Thiocystis violascens DSM 198: one gene and its partner. The protein of the gene in region 2 binds, or shares a complex with, the protein of the main gene of each other region. Links are inferred from orthologs where the notes say so. Each region holds a gene or a part of one and is shown on either strand. Other genes may lie near its edges. The genes, in order: xseA and THIVI_RS19380.

Evidence for each region.
Region 1: the proteins of THIVI_RS19380 (region 2) and xseA are in contact, whole or in part, in a cryo-EM structure (PDB 8TXR), measured with the Escherichia coli proteins. The link is inferred for Thiocystis violascens DSM 198 from one-to-one orthologs.

Annotation. Positions count from the first base shown.
Region 1 is NC_018012.1:2,457,766-2,467,068, forward strand. What follows is about bases 5,728-8,581. They hold xseA (exodeoxyribonuclease VII large subunit), read right to left. Parts: upstream 7,916-8,581; coding sequence 6,539-7,915; downstream 5,728-6,538. Other genes in these bases: THIVI_RS10940 (IS5 family transposase), read right to left, coding at 5,728-6,252; THIVI_RS10950 (methyl-accepting chemotaxis protein), read right to left, coding at 7,976-8,581. Also shown: THIVI_RS10905 (beta-ketoacyl synthase chain length factor), read left to right, coding at 1-352; THIVI_RS10910 (hotdog family protein), read left to right, coding at 349-792; THIVI_RS10915 (glycosyltransferase family 2 protein), read left to right, coding at 869-1,636; THIVI_RS10920 (hypothetical protein), read left to right, coding at 1,662-2,105; THIVI_RS10925 (ElyC/SanA/YdcF family protein), read left to right, coding at 2,123-2,794; THIVI_RS10930 (B12-binding domain-containing radical SAM protein), read left to right, coding at 2,891-4,321; THIVI_RS10935 (hypothetical protein), read right to left, coding at 4,466-5,140; more of THIVI_RS10940, read right to left, coding at 5,143-5,727; more of THIVI_RS10950, read right to left, coding at 8,582-9,303. UniProt on the Escherichia coli protein: Bidirectionally degrades single-stranded DNA into large acid-insoluble oligonucleotides, which are then degraded further into small acid-soluble oligonucleotides.
Region 2 is NC_018012.1:4,362,815-4,371,996, reverse strand. The notes cover bases 3,382-6,114. They hold THIVI_RS19380 (exodeoxyribonuclease VII small subunit), read right to left. Parts: upstream 5,005-6,114; coding sequence 4,759-5,004; downstream 3,382-4,758. Other genes in these bases: zapE (cell division protein ZapE), read right to left, coding at 5,071-6,114; ispA ((2E,6E)-farnesyl diphosphate synthase), read right to left, coding at 3,876-4,769; THIVI_RS19390 (hypothetical protein), read right to left, coding at 3,382-3,656. In the rest of the region: sulfate transporter CysZ, read right to left, coding at 1-39; THIVI_RS19415 (hypothetical protein), read right to left, coding at 70-366; THIVI_RS19410 (hypothetical protein), read right to left, coding at 419-601; THIVI_RS19405 (alpha/beta fold hydrolase), read right to left, coding at 656-1,345; GTP cyclohydrolase FolE2, read right to left, coding at 1,372-2,226; THIVI_RS19395 (DMT family transporter), read right to left, coding at 2,347-2,664; more of THIVI_RS19390, read right to left, coding at 2,946-3,381; more of zapE, read right to left, coding at 6,115-6,147; THIVI_RS19370 (hypothetical protein), read left to right, coding at 6,300-6,623; THIVI_RS19360 (aminotransferase class I/II-fold pyridoxal phosphate-dependent enzyme), read right to left, coding at 7,988-9,172; THIVI_RS19355 (HAD-IA family hydrolase), read right to left, coding at 9,181-9,182. UniProt on the Escherichia coli protein: Bidirectionally degrades single-stranded DNA into large acid-insoluble oligonucleotides, which are then degraded further into small acid-soluble oligonucleotides.

The DNA of each region.
Region 1 (9,303 bases), 1.9 Mb from region 2 along the record:
CCAGTCGGTCTGTTTCGGCAATCCGGTACTCTTGGTCGCCTGCGATGTGCCGGCACCGGAGCTGCTGCATCCTCATCGACCTTTTGGGTGCGCCTTCGCCTGCGCATTGTTACTGGAGCCATCTGCGTCCGGAATGGAGCGGGTCACGCTCGATCTGACGCCGTGCGAGACCGATGATGGCCATCCGCTGACAACAATGCGCGATCCGGACTGGGAGGCTCTGCGGTTGAGCAATCCGGCGGCTCGTGCCCTACCGTTGCTGGCCGCGGTCGCTGCCGGCCAGGACGCAGGGATTCGCCTGCCTTACTGGTCGGATCTGCGACTTGACGTGCGACTGAGCCAGACCACATGAATCGGCTGGACGACCTCTACGCCAAGCTCCCCCACGCGGGCGGCATGTGTCTGCTGGAAGAGGTGCTCGCTTGGGATGAGCAATCCATCCTCTGCGCGACCTCCTCGCATCGGTCGCTGACCAATCCACTGCGTTGTCATGCTGGTCTGTCCGCCGTGCATGGTGTCGAATACGCGGCTCAGGCCGCTGCCGTGCATGGCGTGCTCTCCTCGGCGCTCGATGGTGGCCCGGTGCTGCTGCTGGGAGCGGTCCGCGATCTGGAGCTGACCGTCCCGCGACTCGATGGGCTGACCGCGCCGTTGATGATCGCGGCGCGACTTGAGGCCCGTCTCGGCGCGAACGCGAGTTACCGCTTTGCGCTGACCGCTGACGGTCTGCCCTGCGCGAGCGGTCGCATCACGCTGATGCGGGGCAATCTGGAAGACAACGCGAGCGGCTGATGGCCTGCGTTCACGCGCATCGTCATCCCGAGCGAACTGAGACTGTTTGCATCATCAACGTCAATGGGACCACCGAATGACGGAAACCAGCGTGATCATCCCGGCCTTCAACGAGGCGCGAACTATCCACGCCATCGTCGCGGCAGTCAGCGAGCAGGCGGTCGACCGGATCATCGTCGTCGACGACGGCTCCACGGATGCCACGGCGGAGTTGGTGCGCGCGCTGGTGCAGGAAGGTGCCAGACCGACGGTGGAACTGCTTCAGCACTGGACCAATCTCGGCAAGGGCTTTGCGTTGAGTCACGGCATCGCGCAGGCGCTCGCGACTGGCGCCCAGTGGATCATCACCATCGACGCCGACGGTCAGCACTGCGCCAGCGATATCCCTCGCCTCATTCAGGCCGCGACGCTCGATCCTGCCGCCATCGTCATTGCCGCCCGCACCGAGGGTCGCGAACAGGTGCCGCCGCTGCGCCGTTTCGCGAACGGGGTCGCCGATTTCTGGATCTCCTGGGCCTGTGGATATCGAATCGAAGACACCCAATCCGGCTTCCGGCTCTATCCCGCCCGGATGCTCGCGCCCTTGACCACACGGCCGCGCGGTAACCAGGGGTTCGCCTACGAGACTGAACTCCTGATCGACGTGATCGCCGCTGGCGCCAGGGTCCGTCATATCGCGATCGCAAGCCGCTATCACGCGGGTCTGCGTCCCAGCCATTACCGCCCCTGGCGCGACACCTGGAGCATCGTGCGGCTGGTTGGGGGCAGGCTGTTGCGCCGGGGCATGTACCCAATGGGCCTGCTGCGCTCGCTGGGTTGGGAAGTCGGGTTGCACAAAGTGTAATCGCCATTCACAAGAGGACACAAAAATGACAAAGACGCTGACATTCACCACTCCAGGCCCCCGCTTGCTGTCGGGATCGACCAACCTGCGCTGGGGCGTGCTGCTGATCGTCGCCCTGACCCTGCTCGGTCTGAGCGGCTGCCGGACCGCGCCGGTTCAGGACGTGGACAATCGACCGGTTCCCGCCGGTCTCTCGATGTCCGATGTGAGCAAAGCGATTCAGTCCGCCGGCAACAGTCTGGGCTGGGTCATGAAGGAGACAGGTCCGGGCATGATCGTCGGCACGCTCTTTGTGCGCGATCACATGGCCAAGGTAGAAATTTCTTATTCAAAAAGCGGTTACAGCATCCGCTACGCCGATAGCTCGAACCTCAAGTATGACGCCTCGAAGCAGACGATCCATTCCAACTACGCCGGCTGGATCCAAAATCTCGACAACCAGATCCGCAGGCGTCTCTCGGTCCTTTGAGTCACGTCAATGGCAAGATGGCGTCAACCTCGCGGATCGACTGGGACAGCCTCGGTACCCTGGCCCTGACGATCCTCGTTGGCGTTGCCGGCGCGGGCATTCCCTTCGTCGTCGCGCTCGCTCGGGTACTTGCCGTCGGACTCCGGACGAGGAGCGGCCCGGCGACTGGCCTGGCGGTCGTGTTTGGCAAGCGACTGGTCAAGGATCAACCCGACCCTGACTATCGGGCACGACTGGCGACGGCCGCCCGACTCGCCCTTGCTCGCCCCGATCTCCGCATCCTCATCCTGGGCGGTCGCACCGGGGGAGCGCGATTGACCGAGGCCGCTGCCGGAGCGCAACGGCTGCGCGCGCTCCCCGATTGCGCCAATCTTTCCATCGATCTGGAACAGGGCTCCACCGACACGCTGGCCAATCTCCGCAATCTGCGGACACTGCTGGCGGAGACCGGACGGCGCGAGCCCCTGACGCTGATCTCCAATCGCTATCACCTGGCACGGCTCGACCAGATGGCGAGCAGTCTGAATCTGGATTATCGGCTGTGCGCCGCCGAAACGCTGGTCACGGCACTACGCTCGACCCTGCCGCAGCGCTGGTTGCTTGAGGGTTTCTATCTGACCTGGTTTGCGACCGGCAAGCTGTGGGCCAGACTGACTCGCAATCGACGCATGCTGGCGCGCGTCACTTAAACCACGCCTCGCCGCAGCCATGGGTCACCGCGAGACGGGGATCGCTCAACGCAACACGGATCGCTCTGGACGCGATTGAACCGGGAGATTTCTGACTTGCGCATCCTACTGATCAAGCCCAAGGCAAGACTGCGATCCGTGCTCGGACTGCAAGCCTTTCAGTTGATGGAACCCCTGGAACTCGGCTATCTGGCCGCCGTCGCAGGTCCGGGTCACGAGACGCACATTCTCGACCTGCGTCTGGCCGCCTGGCCCTGGCTGACGCTGGATCTGACGCTGCGGCACTTCCGGCCGGATCTGGTGGGTATCACCGGCTACAGTCATGAGGCGTCTATCGTCAAACGCATCGCCCGCACTGTGCGTGGGCATCTGCCGGCGACTCGTATCGTCGTCGGCGGCCACCACGCAACTGTCGATCCGCGTGACTATCGTATCGAAGCCATCGATGCCATCGTGCGCGGCGAGGGCTGCGCACCCTTCGGACAGATCGTTAACGCCCTCGCGGCTGGTCGCGAACTTGACGGGATTCCCCAGGTGCTGCGACCGGACCAGAGCTGGCGCGACGATGAAGAGCGTCAGTGGCCCCAGTTTCCAGATCCCGCGACACTGCCGCTGCCACGGCGCGATCTCTGGGACACACGCCACTACCGTAGCGTCTGGACCGCCGAGCACCTGCCGCGCTGGCATCCGCTGTTTCCAAGGGTCGCGATGGTGCGAACCTCCTGGGGCTGCAAGATGAAATGCGCCTTCTGCATCGTGCCGCACCTGTGCGGTGGTATACACCGACCGCGACCGGTCGCCTCCGTGGTCGATGAAATCGCCTCCCTGGAGGCCGAGCATGTCTATTTCAGCGACGACGAGAACTTCATCTGCGAGGATTTCGGCTGGAAACTCGCTGACGCGCTGGCCGCCCGTGGTGTCAGGAAACGCTATTTCGCCTGGACTCGGGCCACGACCGTCAACCGCTCACCGGAGCTGCTGCGACGCTGGCGCGAGATCGGTCTCGACGCCGCTTTTCTCGGCTTCGAGTTTCCGACCGACGCCGAACTCAAGCGGGCGGCCAAGGGCGGGAGTGTCGCCGCCAACGAGCGCGCACTGGATCGGCTGCGCTCGCTGGGCATCGCGGTGCATGCCGCCTTCATGGTCCAGCCCGAGTACGGCGAATCCGAGTTCGCCAGACTGCGCGATTACGTCCGGGGACTGCCACCGCTGCAATGCAGCTTCACCGTCTGCACCCCCTCGCCCGGCACCCCCGATTATCTGGCGATGCAATCACGTCTCTGGGTCGACAATCCGCACGACCTGCACGACTGCATGCACCCACTGACGCCCACGACGCTGCCGCTACGCGAATTCGCGCTGACCTTCGCCGAACTAGCCCATACCGCGCTGGAGAAGGTGCCGATGCGCGTCAACCGCCACCTGGCCACGCCGGATCAAATGGTAAGGGTTGCCTTCGCCAGCCGGAGTTATCACAAGGGTCTACAGGCGATCTATCGAGATTACCCCAAGGCACTTTGGGATTAAGCCCCAGCGAATCTCGCTTGTGTGGTTTGTGGATCGGATGGATCTTGCTGAAATTTGGAAACGTCCGGCGGTGCGGCTCATCACCTATCAGTTACTCACGGGCATGAAAAGCGGGCAAAGGGAGGTCATTTTGAAGGCACCGCTTCAGACGGCGCAGGCCGCGAGTAAACCACGAGACCAGGCTGCGATAGAGTTTCCTGAAGCTCCAATGCGCGGGGTCGTTCTGCGCCTGGACTTTTTTTCGAGTGGTGTCGGATCGTTCAGCGCCTCGTCTCGGCCAGCGCGGACACACCAGTACATGGCCAAGGCCATGATGAGCGCCAGTCGCTCCAAACGCTCGGCATGCTGGAGTTGTGCATCCTCCAAGTCGAAGCCCCGGCCCTTGACGTCGGAGAACATCGGTTCGATGGCCCAGCGCGCGGCGTCGTCAAGCACGCTTGCCCGTGTCGGGGCGGCGTCTATGGCAATGATCCACGGCTCGGGGTGGCCATCCTCGTGCGGAATCCCGAGGTTCGTGATCGCCCCCTGCGCAAACAGGCGCACACCGGCGAAGTCACGTTCCGTCACCCCGTGTGCCAACGCGCCCGTCGTCGTCTCATCGCCCTGCCCAGTATCCGCCAGCACGTTGCCCTTGAGCCGCAGTCGGTCGCTCCATCCGTGGGCTTGGAGCCAGCCGAACAGGGCCATCGACGGAGAGAACCGGTCCGCCGACAGCAACACGCACGCCCCGGACGGCAGCCAGGCCAGGATCTGCTCCAACACCACCTGCTGGCCCGCGAAGCCGAGATTGGCCGCCCCTTCCTCAGAGGGTGTAGACAAAATCAAACCGTTGTGGTCAACCGCCGCAGCAGGATGCGCGCCTCCGCCAGCCAAACCCAGGTTTCGGAGACCGCTGGCAGACGGTCATGATGCATGATCAATCGACGGGCACGCTCATTCCACGCATGGGTGCGCTCGACAACCCAGCGCTTCGGCAGCGGAACGAAGCCGTCGGCGTTGGCGATCACCACTCGGTCAGGCGCCCCGTCCACGTGCCAGGAGCCAACGCTTTTGTTGGCTGGATGGCGCACGACTTCCACGCGGATCGCGTGGGTCTGCTCGGTGGTTTGGGCAAATTGACCGGCGTAGGCGCTATCGACAAACAGCGTGTTGATCTGGGGGTACTTGGCGGCCGCGTCAGCGACGGCGCCCGAGGCGGCATCGCGGTCCTGAAGATTGGCCGCGACCACGCTCACCGCCAACACGAACCCCAAGGTATCGACCACCAGGCTGCGCTTGCGCCCCTTGACCTGCTTGCCCGCATCAAAGCCGCTCGGTCCACCCTGCGGCGAGCCGCGGGTCGATTGCGCATCCAGCACCGCCGCCGTCGGCGCGATCTCACGCCCCTCGCGTTCGCGCCATTGCCCCCGCAGTCGATCATGCATCTGCTCAAACTTCCCAGCCGCACTCCAACGGCGAAACGTCTTGTAGACATTCTGCCAAGGCGCGAAATCGTGCGGCAGCATCCGCCACGCGCACCCCGTGCGCACCACGTAGCAACACGCCTCCAGGATGCTCCGGCGCGACACGCGGGGCGGTTGACCCCGCCCGCCCGGCATCTCAAAGAGAGCGGCGACCAAGTCCCACTCCGCATCGGTCAGACAACTTGGGTAGCTTTGGTCGGGGTCGTGGCGACGATGCGCATCCGTATACCCATACCGACGCGGCGTTGCGCGCGCTTGCGCCTCGAGACCACTCTCGCCCCGGAGGCGCGTGACGCCCGCCTCCCGCAAGGACTTGCGAATCGTTGCTTCATGAGCCTCGATTCCCGTCCGTGCCGCGAGTTCCCGGGCAATCTCTGACAGCGTGGAGGTCGGGCGATCCGTGACAATTTGACGCAATACCGCTTGCTCCGCCTCGTGAATCTTGGGGGGACGACCAGCTTTCGACATCAGCGCACACCAGCTCAGTTGTAGACTGGTATACAAATAGCAGCTCAATTATTTTTGTCTACACCCTCTGAGGCGATTAAACCGCGTCTCCAGGCAACATGCGTCCTTTGCGCGCTGTCCCTGGCCTCGCATTCATCCATGGACGCTGTGCTTAACGCGGTTTAAGCGATTTACTTTTCAGTGCTTTAAGGTGATTTTCGCAAAATTGGAATTTCTCGTCACACCGCTCTGCGGTGTGACGCATCGGGCGGCGCTCCGCGCCGAGAAACCAGTACCTTAAAACCGATTATTCAGGGTCACGCTCTTCAACGGTTGCAACCAGAATGCCAGCGGCGACCCGCGCCTGAATACGGGTGCCGGGCGGGGCCTGATGCGGATCCCGGACAATCAAACCATCCGGCCAGCGCGTAACGATAGCGTAGCCGCGCGCCAGCGTGGCCAGTGGACTGAGCGCCTCCAGTCCGGCGATAGCACGCAGTAACCGCTCGCGCCGCTGTTCCGCCATCCGATGACGCGCCCGAGCGAGCCGCTGACCGAGCGCGTCCAGCATCATCCCCGCCCGTTCCAGCCGTCGCTCCGGCGAGACCGCACCCAGTCGCGCCACGACGGGGCGGAGCCGGTTCCGCGCGCCCCCCAGCCGCTCCGTCATAAGTGTCAGCAGGCGCTGTTGAGCGAAATCCAGACGCTGCGACTGTTGCTGCAAACGGGCGGCCGGATGCAGCAGCCCCAGATGGCGCACCGCGCCCGCCAGTCGTTGACGGACGCGGTCGAAGCGACGTTGCTGAACATCGGCCAGACGCACGGACAGCGCGGTCAATCGCTGCCGGACATGCTCGGACGAGGGCGCGACCAGTTCGGCCGCCGCCGAGGGCGTGGCCGCCCGCCGGTCCGCCACCAGATCGGCGATGGTGAAATCGCTCTCGTGACCGACTCCGCTGACCACCGGGATCGCGGAGGCGCGAATCGCCCGCGCCAGCAACTCGTCGTTGAAGGCGTTGAGATCTTCCAGCGAACCGCCGCCGCGCGCCAGGATCAGCACATCGCAGTCGGCGCGGGCATTGGCGAGCGCCAGCGCGGCGATCAGGGACGCGACCGCCGCCTCGCCCTGGACCTGCGCGGGATAAATGAGTACCGGCAGGGCGCCGAAACGCCGCTTGAGCACCGCGAGCAGATCGCGCACCGCCGCGCCCGAGGGCGAGGTAATCAGGCCCACCTGACGCGGAAAGGCCGGCAGCGGACGCTTGATCGCCTCCGCGAACAAACCCTCGCTGGCAAGCCGCTGTCTCAGCCGCTCGAACGCCAAACGCAGCGCGCCCTCGCCGCCCGGCTCCAGGTGCTCGACCACCAACTGGAAATCGCCGCGCGGCTCATAGAGCGTGACCCGCACACGCGCCAGAACCTGCTGGCCGTTCGCGGGTTTAAACGGCAGCAACAGCCGCTTGGCGCGGAACATGGCGCAACGCACCTGGGCCGCTTCGTCCTTGAGACTGAAATACAGATGTCCCGAAGCGGGCTGCGCCAAATTCGAGATCTCGCCCCGCACCCACAGCAGCGGGAAACTGCCATCGAGCACGGCCCGCACCTCGCTGGCGAGACGCGCCACGCTGTAGATGTCGCGGGAAAAATCAAGTCCCGCGTCAGTGGCGGTTTTCCGTGCGGTCAACAAGACTCCGCCCGGGCGGCCTGCCTGATCGCCTCCGTCGCCCTGAGACGGGTCATCGCCTCAAGCGCGGTAGCCAATCCGAAACCCACCCCAGTGGCGTCCTTTGACATAGACGGGCGCCGAGATGTCATGAAGAATCTCGCCCGTATCGCGCCGATAGGTCTGAATCAGGAAGGGTAATTCATGCACCCCGCATTGTTTGCCCACCGGGTCGTCGAAACGACGTTTGGTCCGGTTGTACGGCATGTCGCGTGCTTCGTCACCCGTCAGCGGCTGTGAAAAACGCCTGTTGTGAGTCGGAACATAGCCGCTGCGATCACAACCGATAGCATAGGTTATTTGGGTGTCGCGCTCCAGAATCGGCTCCTGAACGCGGGGAAACAGCCGGTCGGTCAGGGCGTCGAAATCGGTAGAGAATTTTTGCGGCCTGGTATTGGGGATCGGGCGATACGTCGGATCGAACAGCGCCTCTTCGCTCACCTCTCTGGCCGATATCGCGTGTTCCAGCACCCTGCCCACCTCCTCGGCCGCCTGCTGCACGATCGACGGCATGCGCTGATGGACTGCCCTTGCCTGGTTACCCGCATTGCCAAGACGAAAGACGTTGCTGATTTCATGCAGATTGGCGGCCAGTCCTTCGAGCCCCTGAGCCTCCTGGAGCGAGTTGGCCGCACCAACGGCGTTACGTTCGATCATGCCCATGATTTCATGCACATGCTCCAACACATGGTCGGCCTCGCGGCTTTGATGAGCAATCGCGGTCGCGATTTCGGCGATGCGCGCCATATTCTGTTCCGCGCCCTGATTGATGCGTTCGAGCGAACCGGCCGCCTGCCGGGCCAAATCAGCACCGGCATGGGCCTGATCGCTGCCCGCGCGGATCGCCACGATAGCGGCGCGGGTTTCGTTCTGGATGGCGGCGATCATGGAACTGATCTCGCTGGTGGCGGAGGCCGTGCGTTCGGCGAGCTTTCTCACCTCGTCGGCGACCACCGCAAAGCCGCGTCCCTGTTCGCCGGCACGCGCCGCCTCGATGGCGGCATTGAGCGCCAATAGATTGGTCTGCTCGGCAATCTCACGGATCACGCTGACGATGCCGCCGATCGCCTGCGAGCGATCTCCCAGCGCAGCGATCACCTGAGCGGACTCTTCGACCGATTCGGCGATGCGGTCGATCTCGGTCGATGCCGCCGACACCGCCTGCGTTCCTTCCTGTGAAAGATCCCGCGCATCCTGTGCATTATCAGCCGTTTTGGTCGCATGATCGGCGACGGCATTGACTCCAGCCGTCATCTGCTCAATGACCTGCGCCAGACTGAGCGACGCCTGCCGTTGATCATTCGAGCCGTCCGCCACGATGCGGGCATGGTCGGCCATCACATCGGCGG
Region 2 (9,182 bases):
GAACAGATAGCCCGCGCCGGAGATGGAGTGGTTAACCATGAGTTGTTTCGCTCTTGATGAAGGGTTCGCTCACGAAACCGACAAAACCTCGGCGAGAATGTCGGCAATCTCGTCGATCTCCTCGATCACTTGCGCGGGTGCATGGCCTTGGATGGCGAGATTTCGGATCAGTACCACGAGCGGCGCCATCCGTTCCAGATGGCACACCGTCTCCCAGCTCATCGCTTCATCGGTGTGAAACAGCAGTTTATCCCAACCCGCGAAACCGGCTTGCTCGACGAGCGTTGCCCGCAGGCACTCCCAGGCGCCCTGGAGATCGGAGAGGATCGTTTTTTCGTAAGCGGTCGGTTCGGTGAAAAAGTTCATGGTCCCGATGCGATGGCTTGAATTGGCAAACGCATCTCGTCTCAAGACGCGGTTAGGCGCGATCCCTGCGAAAGCTCAGCATGCCCAGGAGCGTTGCCGCGATGCTGAAAAATCGGAACAGCACCTTGAATCCCCATTCGGCCATCCGGATGCGGGGGTTATTGTCCTCGGCCTGAAGGTAGTCCGTCGCGGTTTGGCGATGGTCGGCGCGCGGTACGTTGTTATTGCCTTGCATGCTCGGGTTTCTCGTCGGTTGGTGTTCGGCTTGCTGAAGAACGATCACGAAAAATTATAAGAGATCGGCTAGAAGATCGGGAGATTCCAGCAGCGGATTGTGGCCGATGCCATCCAAGACCCTCAGATCGGTCGTCGGACGACATTCCGCGACCTGACGCGCGATGCGCAGGAATTTTCTGTCTTCTCCGCCAACGATCCAGCGCAACTGTCCCGGAAAACGCATCAGATCATCCCAGGTGCTCGGCATCTCCGCCAGTCCCAGCCGCTCCAGGCTACTCGCCAGACCCTCGGCCCGTTGGCTCAGGCGGCATGCCTGCTGTCGTGCCAGGACGGAGCGCGGCAGGCGACTCTGCGTGACAAAGAGCGGTAGCTTCTCCCAGGCCTGGACGAAGGCATCGACCCCCTGCGTTCGCAGGAGCTGAATCCAGCGTTGGTCGGCCTCGCGTCGCTGTTCTCGGAGCAGCGAATCCGTGAGTCCCGGATGGGCGGAAATGATGGTCGCGGCACGGAAACGTTCCGGGGCGGCCTGGATAAGCCCCAGCGCGATCCGTCCCCCGAACGAGTAACCGACGATCCGCTCGATGCTGGTCGGCAATTCCTGGAGAAGGGCCTGGATCTCGTCGCGAAAGGTTCCGAGCGGATCGCCCCGGCGGCCGTGACCGGGAAGGTCGATCGCCAGCCGGGAAGGATCCTTACCGGTCAGCGTTCGCCAGTCCTCCGCGCGGCCGGTGAAGCCATGCAACAGCAGGCACTCCGGCGAGGGCTCGCTCAGAGCGATGCCTCGGCGATTTTTGCCTCGCGCGTCTTGTCCCGTTCGATCAGGGCATAGGCAGAGTGATTGTGGATGGACTCGAAATTTTCCGCCTCCACGACATAGGCCGCGATGCGTGCGTCTGCATTCAGACACTTGGCGACGTCGCGCACCATGTCCTCGACAAATTTGGGATTGTTGTAGGCGCGCTCGGTGACAAATTTCTCGTCGGGCCGCTTCAGCAGTCCGAACAGTTCGGAGGATGCCTCCCGCTCGATCATCTCGATGATTTCTTCGAGCCAGATAAAACCCTGGGTACGCACCTGGACCGTCACGTGGGAGCGCTGATTGTGCGCGCCATAGGCCGAGATTTTTTTGGAACAGGGGCAAAGGCTGGTCACCGGAACCAGCACCTTGATCTCCAGGGTCGGCCGACCGTGGCGGATCTCGCCGATAAAGGTGACATCGTAGTCGAGCAGACTGGCGACCCCCGAGACCGGCGCCTTCTTGTTGACGAAGTAGGGAAAGCGCATCTCGATATGTCCGGCCTCGGACTCCAGGAGCTGCGACATCTCGGTGAGCATCTCCTTGAACGAATCGACGCTGATCTCGCGTTCGTGGTTGTTCAGGATCTGCACGAAGCGCGACATGTGCGTCCCCTTGAAGTCGTGCGGGAGATACACATACATGTTGAAGGTCGCGACCGTGTGCTGTTCGGCGCCGCCGCGCTCGCGCACCCGTACCGGATGGCGGATGTCCTTGATCCCCACCTTATCGATGGCGATGCGGCGGGTATCGGCGCTCCCCTGAACGTCGGCGATGTCCAGGCCGGTGGGGGTTGCGCGGCAGTTGGGTTCGAGCAATTGCTCCATGGGGTTACTTCCTCGACGGGTCATCACGGCTGTCATCGCCGTGGAAATGGGGGCTGGCGGGTCAAAAAACAGCAGGCACCAAGCTTAGTGCCTGGTTTGGGAGCGTTTGTCGGTCCGTTATTAATGCGCTAATTTCAATGTCGCCACTCCGGCAACGATGAGCGCAATACCGACATATTTTGCCAAAGAAGCGGGATCGCCGTAGTACAAGACCCCCACCATAAAGGTTCCCGCCGCACCGATCCCCGTCCACACCGCATAGGCGATACCCATCGGGATTTGGCGTTGCGCGAGCCAAAGAAAGACTCCGCTGAGCGTCATAAAGACGACCGCAACCAGAATCCCGCTCCAGCGAGAAGCTGGATCCTGCGACATTTTGAGCCCGATGGGCCATCCGATTTCGAGCAAGCCAGCAAAGATCAGATAAAACCAACTCATAAGAAAATTCCCCCGCACCAGGGAAATCGATCGTCAGACTCAGACGCTGATGCGCCCGTGCCGGACGGGGTATTCACCCCATCCGGAACCGTTTCGACGACGCGTGAGGTCTACGGGATCCAAACGCTCGGGACGGGGTTGCAAACTCCGTCCCGCTAGGAAGAACTGAAGTTCAGTCTGTTTATTCCTCGCCTAACGGGCAGCCTAAAGCGGCGCGCGCCCCTGATGACCTTGCGAGTTAGCACGACGCCTGTGGCGCGCGCTCGCTTTTCAGGAGTATGTTAGGTATTGATCTTCACGACACCAAGCTCTTCAAGCGCCTCGAATATATTAGCGAACGCCACGACGAGCTTTTCTTCCAAATTCTTGCTCTGATGCGCAAAAATAAATATCTGCATTGTCGTATGGAAGCACGCTTGAGCATTAGAGAATCTGTATGCCGAAAACTTCCAATCAACGCCAATTTCGAGATCTGGACGGGGGAGCGCGTTCTTAAGTTCAAGTGTCGGATGAACAGCCATGTCTCGAAATCTGATTATCTCTGTGATCGCTTTCTTGACCTCCTTCATCTGCTCCTTCTTGAATTTAAGAACACGTCTGGCGACCTCTGCGATTTGCGTACCGCGCCCAGTGCGATTGCGCTTCCATCTAGCGACGTCATCTGTAGATAGCTTGGCGTATGGTTTTAGCATGTCGTAAAGCGCGTCGAGCGCAATCCCGCAGGAAACGATAACCTGCATTGACGGCGCTAGTTCCGCCACCAATAGCGCCTTTTTGGAGTCGGCGTTATCACTCCAGTTCTGAGCAATGTTATCGCATGCCACCTTTGCATCATTTAGACTGTCCCTTGCGATCCTGAGCCAAAGCGGAATTACGTTGTAGGCAGTTGACAGAATAAGCTTGGATTCTGATGCGCCTGACTCAGCTAAAGAGATGACGCAATCGCCGGGTAAAATTCCGACGGTCATTCCCTTGAAGATTAGAACACCCATTGTTCACCAATCGTTCGTTACTGGAGTACCCGTACCTAAAGTGAGTTAGAAAGAATCTACGCTAACAATGCTAGACAGATTCCACGTTAGCGATACTAGACCGAATCCTCTTTTTTCAACGCATCCAAATAAACCGCGTCTAACGCAATGTCCGTCAATGAACTCAAGACCGCATCCGCTCGAAACGGATGCATGTCGCGCGGGACGCGGTTTAACGGTTCAATTCTTGCGCCCAAGCAACGCGCTGGCGATCCAGCGCAACGGATCGGCGCCGTCCGGGAAGATCTCGATCGCCGTCAGCGCCTCGGCGATCAGATCGGCTGCCATCTCCTTCGCCTCGGCCAGCCCGACTAGGGCGGGGTAGGTGGCCTTGTCGAGCGCCTGATCGCGCCCGGCGGTCTTGCCGATCTGCGCGGTGTCGCCTTCCACGTCGAGCACGTCGTCCTGGATCTGGAACGCCAGTCCGAGACACTTGGCGTAACGGTCCAGACGCTCGGCGCGGTCCGCGTCGAGCGCGCCGTGGGCCAGGATACCCATCTGCACGGAGGCGCGAATCAGCGCGCCGGTCTTGTGGATGTGGATATGTTCGAGCATAGCGACATCGAGCGCCTTGCCCTCGGCGTCCAGATCCAGCGCCTGACCGCCGACCATGCCGCGCGAGCCGCTGGCGCGCGCCAGATGCTCGACCATCGCGATGCGAATCCGCGCATCCAGTCCGGTGGCTTCGGCAAGCGATTGGAAGGCCAGGGTTTGCAGCGCGTCGCCGGCCAGGATGGCGGTGGCGTCGTCGAAGGCGCGGTGACAGGTGGGGCGTCCGCGGCGCAGGTCGTCGTCGTCCATCGCCGGGAGATCGTCGTGGATCAGCGAGTAGGCGTGGATGAATTCCACCGCGCAGGCGGGACGGTCGAGCAGGGCGGAATCGATGCCGAGCGCCTCGCCGGTCGCGTAGGTCAGCAGCGGGCGGATGCGTTTGCCGCCGCCCAGCACCGAATAGCGCATGGCCTCGTGCAAACGCAGGGGCGGTACGCTGGCGCGCGGCAGAAGCTCGTCGAGCGCGCGTTCGAGACGCTCTTGGCACTGCGTCCGGTAGGTGTCCAGGTTGTTATCGGTCATTGGGCTCGAAGGGTTCAGGCTCGGCGTTAGGCCGAGTGTCGGTGAGAATGCGCACCCGCTGCTCGGCCGTGTCCAATGCCTGCTGGCAGACGCGGGTAAGACCGATGCCGCGCTCGAAGGCCGCCAGCGATTCTTCCAGGGTCATCTCGCCCTTTTCCAGGGCATCGACAACGCTTTCCAACTCGTTCAGTGACTGCTCGAAGGATGGCGGGGGCGGGGTGGCTGGTTTTTTCATCGGGTTCGGGATCGGACTTTAGGCGGTACGGTAGCCTAGCTTGGTTGAGCGGTCAAACCAACGCGATCAAGACGCCGCCGCCAGATACTCCGTCGACTGCATCTCGATCAAGCGGCTAAGCAGTCGCTCATGGGCAAAGTCGGGCAGGCCGCCAAGATAGAGTTTCTCGACCGGCGCGGCGGCCGACAGCACGAGTTTGATGCGCTGATCGTAAAATTCGTCGACCAGATGCAGGAAACGGCGGGCCGCGGCCTCCTGGCTCGGACCGAGTCGCGGCACGCCCGACAGCAGAACAGTGTGGAACTCGCGGGCAATCTCGATATAGTCCGAGGCGGATCGTGCCGTGGCGCAGAGCGCCGCGAAGTCGAACCAGACGACATCCATCCCGACCCGACGCACCGGAAACACACGGCCGTTGACCGAGAACTCGCCTGATGACACCTCGTGCCCCCCGGTGAGCCGCGCGAAATCCTCGGCCAGCCGGCGCTCGCCAGCGTCGCTCTCCAGAAAAAAAACCCCCGCCTGGGTCAGCGTGCGCAACCGATAATCGACCCCACCGTCCAACTCGAAGACCTGGGTGTGCCGTTTGAGCAGTTCGATGGCGGGTAGAAACAACGGCCGCTGCAAGCCATTGCGATACAGATCGTCGGGGCGGGCGTTGGCGGTCGTGACCAGCGTCATGCCGCGCGCGAAGAGCGCCTTCAGCAGACCATGCAGGAGCATGGCGTCGGCGATGTCGGTGACGATGAACTCGTCCAGACAGAGCACCCGCGCCTGTGCGCGCAAACCGTCGGCGACGACCTCCAGCGGATCGGGCTGCCTGGGCAGACGCGCCATTGCCCCATGGATCTCCCGCATGAAATGATGGAAATGCACCCGTCGTTTATCGGGCACCTCCAGCTCGCTCATGAACCAGTCCATGAGATAGGTCTTGCCGCGCCCGACGCCGCCCCACAGATACAGACCGCGCACCGGGAGCGCGGGCCCGGACCAACGACTCCGGAGCCGTCTCCAGACGCTGCGCCGGGGTTGCCGGGACGGCTCGCGGAGCAACGCCTGGCGCAGGGCGAGAAGCAATTCGCTCGCTTCGCGTTGGGCGCTGTCGCAGGGATGAAAGGAATTCGAGATGTTGGCTTGAGACATGTCCGGAACCGAAAAAGAGCGTCCAGCGGCCAGACTGGTATTTTCGCCGATGGGTTTAAGTGACAGTGGCAGGGCTTTTCATTAGCATCTCATGACGATTTTGCGACGCCTGACACGATCAGGATATTCCCGTCCAACCGAGATACCAAACCATGCTCAATAAAACCAGACGTTTTCTGACCTCCCTGTTGCCCATCGATCCGAATCGTCGCGGCGAGTGCAACCGCTGTGGTAGCTGTTGCAAGCTCCCCTACCCCTGCCCTTTTCTGCGCTTCGATGACGCGGGATTGAGCAGTTGCTCGGTCTATCTTTTCCGCCCGCCAAGTTGTCGTAAATATCCGCGCGTCGCGGCCGAGAACCTGACCCCGCAAACCTGCGGGTTCTTTTTCGTCGCGCCGGAACAGATCGGCCACCGACCCGCGCCCGGTTTCGAGCCCGCCGCAGTACAAGTTCGGACCGCCGAAGAGCCTGGGTGAGGCACCGATGCGTGAGGGATCAGGCGTTTTTGGAAAAGATCCTACCCGTAGGAGCCCGCTTGCGGGCGACGTGGCCCGCCAAGCCGCCTTCCATGCGCCCAACCGTCGCCCGCAAGCGGGCTCCTACGGGATTTGACGCTCGGTCAAGTCATTTGCGAAATTCGCCTCAGAGGGTGTAGACAAAAATAATTGAGCTGCTATTTGTATACCAGTCTACAACTGAGCTGGTGTGCGCTGATGTCGAAAGCTGGTCGTCCCCCCAAGATTCACGAGGCGGAGCAAGCGGTATTGCGTCAAATTGTCACGGATCGCCCGACCTCCACGCTGTCAGAGATTGCCCGGGAACTCGCGGCACGGACGGGAATCGAGGCTCATGAAGCAACGATTCGCAAGTCCTTGCGGGAGGCGGGCGTCACGCGCCTCCGGGGCGAGAGTGGTCTCGAGGCGCAAGCGCGCGCAACGCCGCGTCGGTATGGGTATACGGATGCGCATCGTCGCCACGACCCCGACCAAAGCTACCCAAGTTGTCTGACCGATGCGGAGTGGGACTTGGTCGCCGCTCTCTTTGAGAGTGCCGGGCGGGCGGGGTCAACCGCCCCGCGTGTCGCGCCGGAGCATCCTGGAGGCGTGTTGCTACGTGGTGCGCACGGGGTGCGCGTGGCGGATGCTGCCGCACGATTTCGCGCCTTGGCAGAATGTCTACAAGACGTTTCGCCGTTGGAGTGCGGCTGGGAAGTTTGAGCAGATGCATGATCGACTGCGGGGGCAATGGCGCGAACGCGAGGGGCGTGAGATCGCGCCGACGGCGGCGGTGCTGGATGCGCAATCGACCCGCGGCTCGCCGCAGGGTGGACCGAGCGGCTTTGATGCGGGCAAGCAGGTCAAGGGGCGCAAGCGCAGCCTGGTGGTCGATACCTTGGGGTTCGTGTTGGCGGTGAGCGTGGTCGCGGCCAATCTTCAGGACCGCGATGCCGCCTCGGGCGCCGTCGCTGACGCGGCCGCCAAGTACCCCCAGATCAACACGCTGTTTGTCGATAGCGCCTACGCCGGTCAATTTGCCCAAACCACCGAGCAGACCCACGCGATCCGCGTGGAAGTCGTGCGCCATCCAGCCAACAAAAGCGTTGGCTCCTGGCACGTGGACGGGGCGCCTGACCGAGTGGTGATCGCCAACGCCGACGGCTTCGTTCCGCTGCCGAAGCGCTGGGTTGTCGAGCGCACCCATGCGTGGAATGAGCGTGCCCGTCGATTGATCATGCATCATGACCGTCTGCCAGCGGTCTCCGAAACCTGGGTTTGGCTGGCGGAGGCGCGCATCCTGCTGCGGCGGTTGACCACAACGGTTTGATTTTGTCTACACCCTCTCAGCAGCCTGAAAGAAATTCGCCGATCCGTCGCACCCCCTCGTCCAGCTCGCAAAGATCACGGGTGTAGGCGAAGCGCACATGGCGCCCCGCTTCATGTTCGCCGAAGTCCTGACCGGGCGTCACCGCGACGCCCGCCTCCTCCAGCAACCGGGACGCGAAGATCATCGCGTCCTCCGCGACCCGCTCGGGTAGACCCGCGTAGAGATAGAAGGCGCCGGCGGGCGTGTGCGGAATCGCGAAACCGAGCCCGCGCAGCGCGCTCAGCAGTCGGTCGCGACGTTGCTGGAAGATCCCGCGCCGTTCCTCGACGATCGCCAGCGTCGTCATGTCGAAGGCCGCCAGCGCCGCGTGCTGGGCCAGCGTGTTGGCGGCGATATAGAGATTCTGCGCCAGACGCTCCAGCACACCGGCCGCCTCCCGCGGCGCGACCGCCCAGCCGATGCGCCAGCCGGTCATGCCGAAATATTTGGAAAAACTATTGATGACATAGAGATCGGTCGACCCGATCGACAAGGCGGTACGGGCGGGCGTTTCGTAGGTGAGTCCCTGATAAATCTCGTCGACGATCAGCACCGCCCCGCGCGCGCGGCAAAGCGCGTAAAGCTCGGCGAGTGTGGCGGGATCCAGCACCGAGCCGGTCGGATTGGCGGGCGAGGCGACGACCACCGCGCGAATCCCCGGTCCCCAGGCCGATTCCGCCTGCCCGGCGGTCAACCGATAGTCGTTCTCCGGTCCCAGCGGCACCGCCACCGGTTCGACTCCCATCAGCCGCAGCACCTGACGATAGCAGGGATAGGATGGATCGCCGATCAGCACGCGGTCGCCTGGTTCCAGAAGCGCGGAAAAGGCCAGTTGCAAGGCGCCGGAGGCGCCAGGCGCGATCAGCACGCGCGCGGGTTCGACGTCCACCCCGTCGCGACGCCCATACTCCTCCGCGATGGCCTGCCGCAAGGCCGGCAGACCCGCCGCCGGGGTATAGAGCGTCCGACCTTCGGCAAGCGCCGCCTGTCCCGCCGCCACGATGGGCGCGGGGGTCGGGAAATCCGGCTCGCCGATCTCCAGATGCACGATGGAACGCCCGAGCGCCTCCAGTTCGCGTGCCCGCGCCAGCAGGCGCATCACATGAAAGGGCTCCACCGCCTGGGCGCGGGCCGCGAGATGGCTGTCGCTGACGCTCGGCATGGACGGCGTC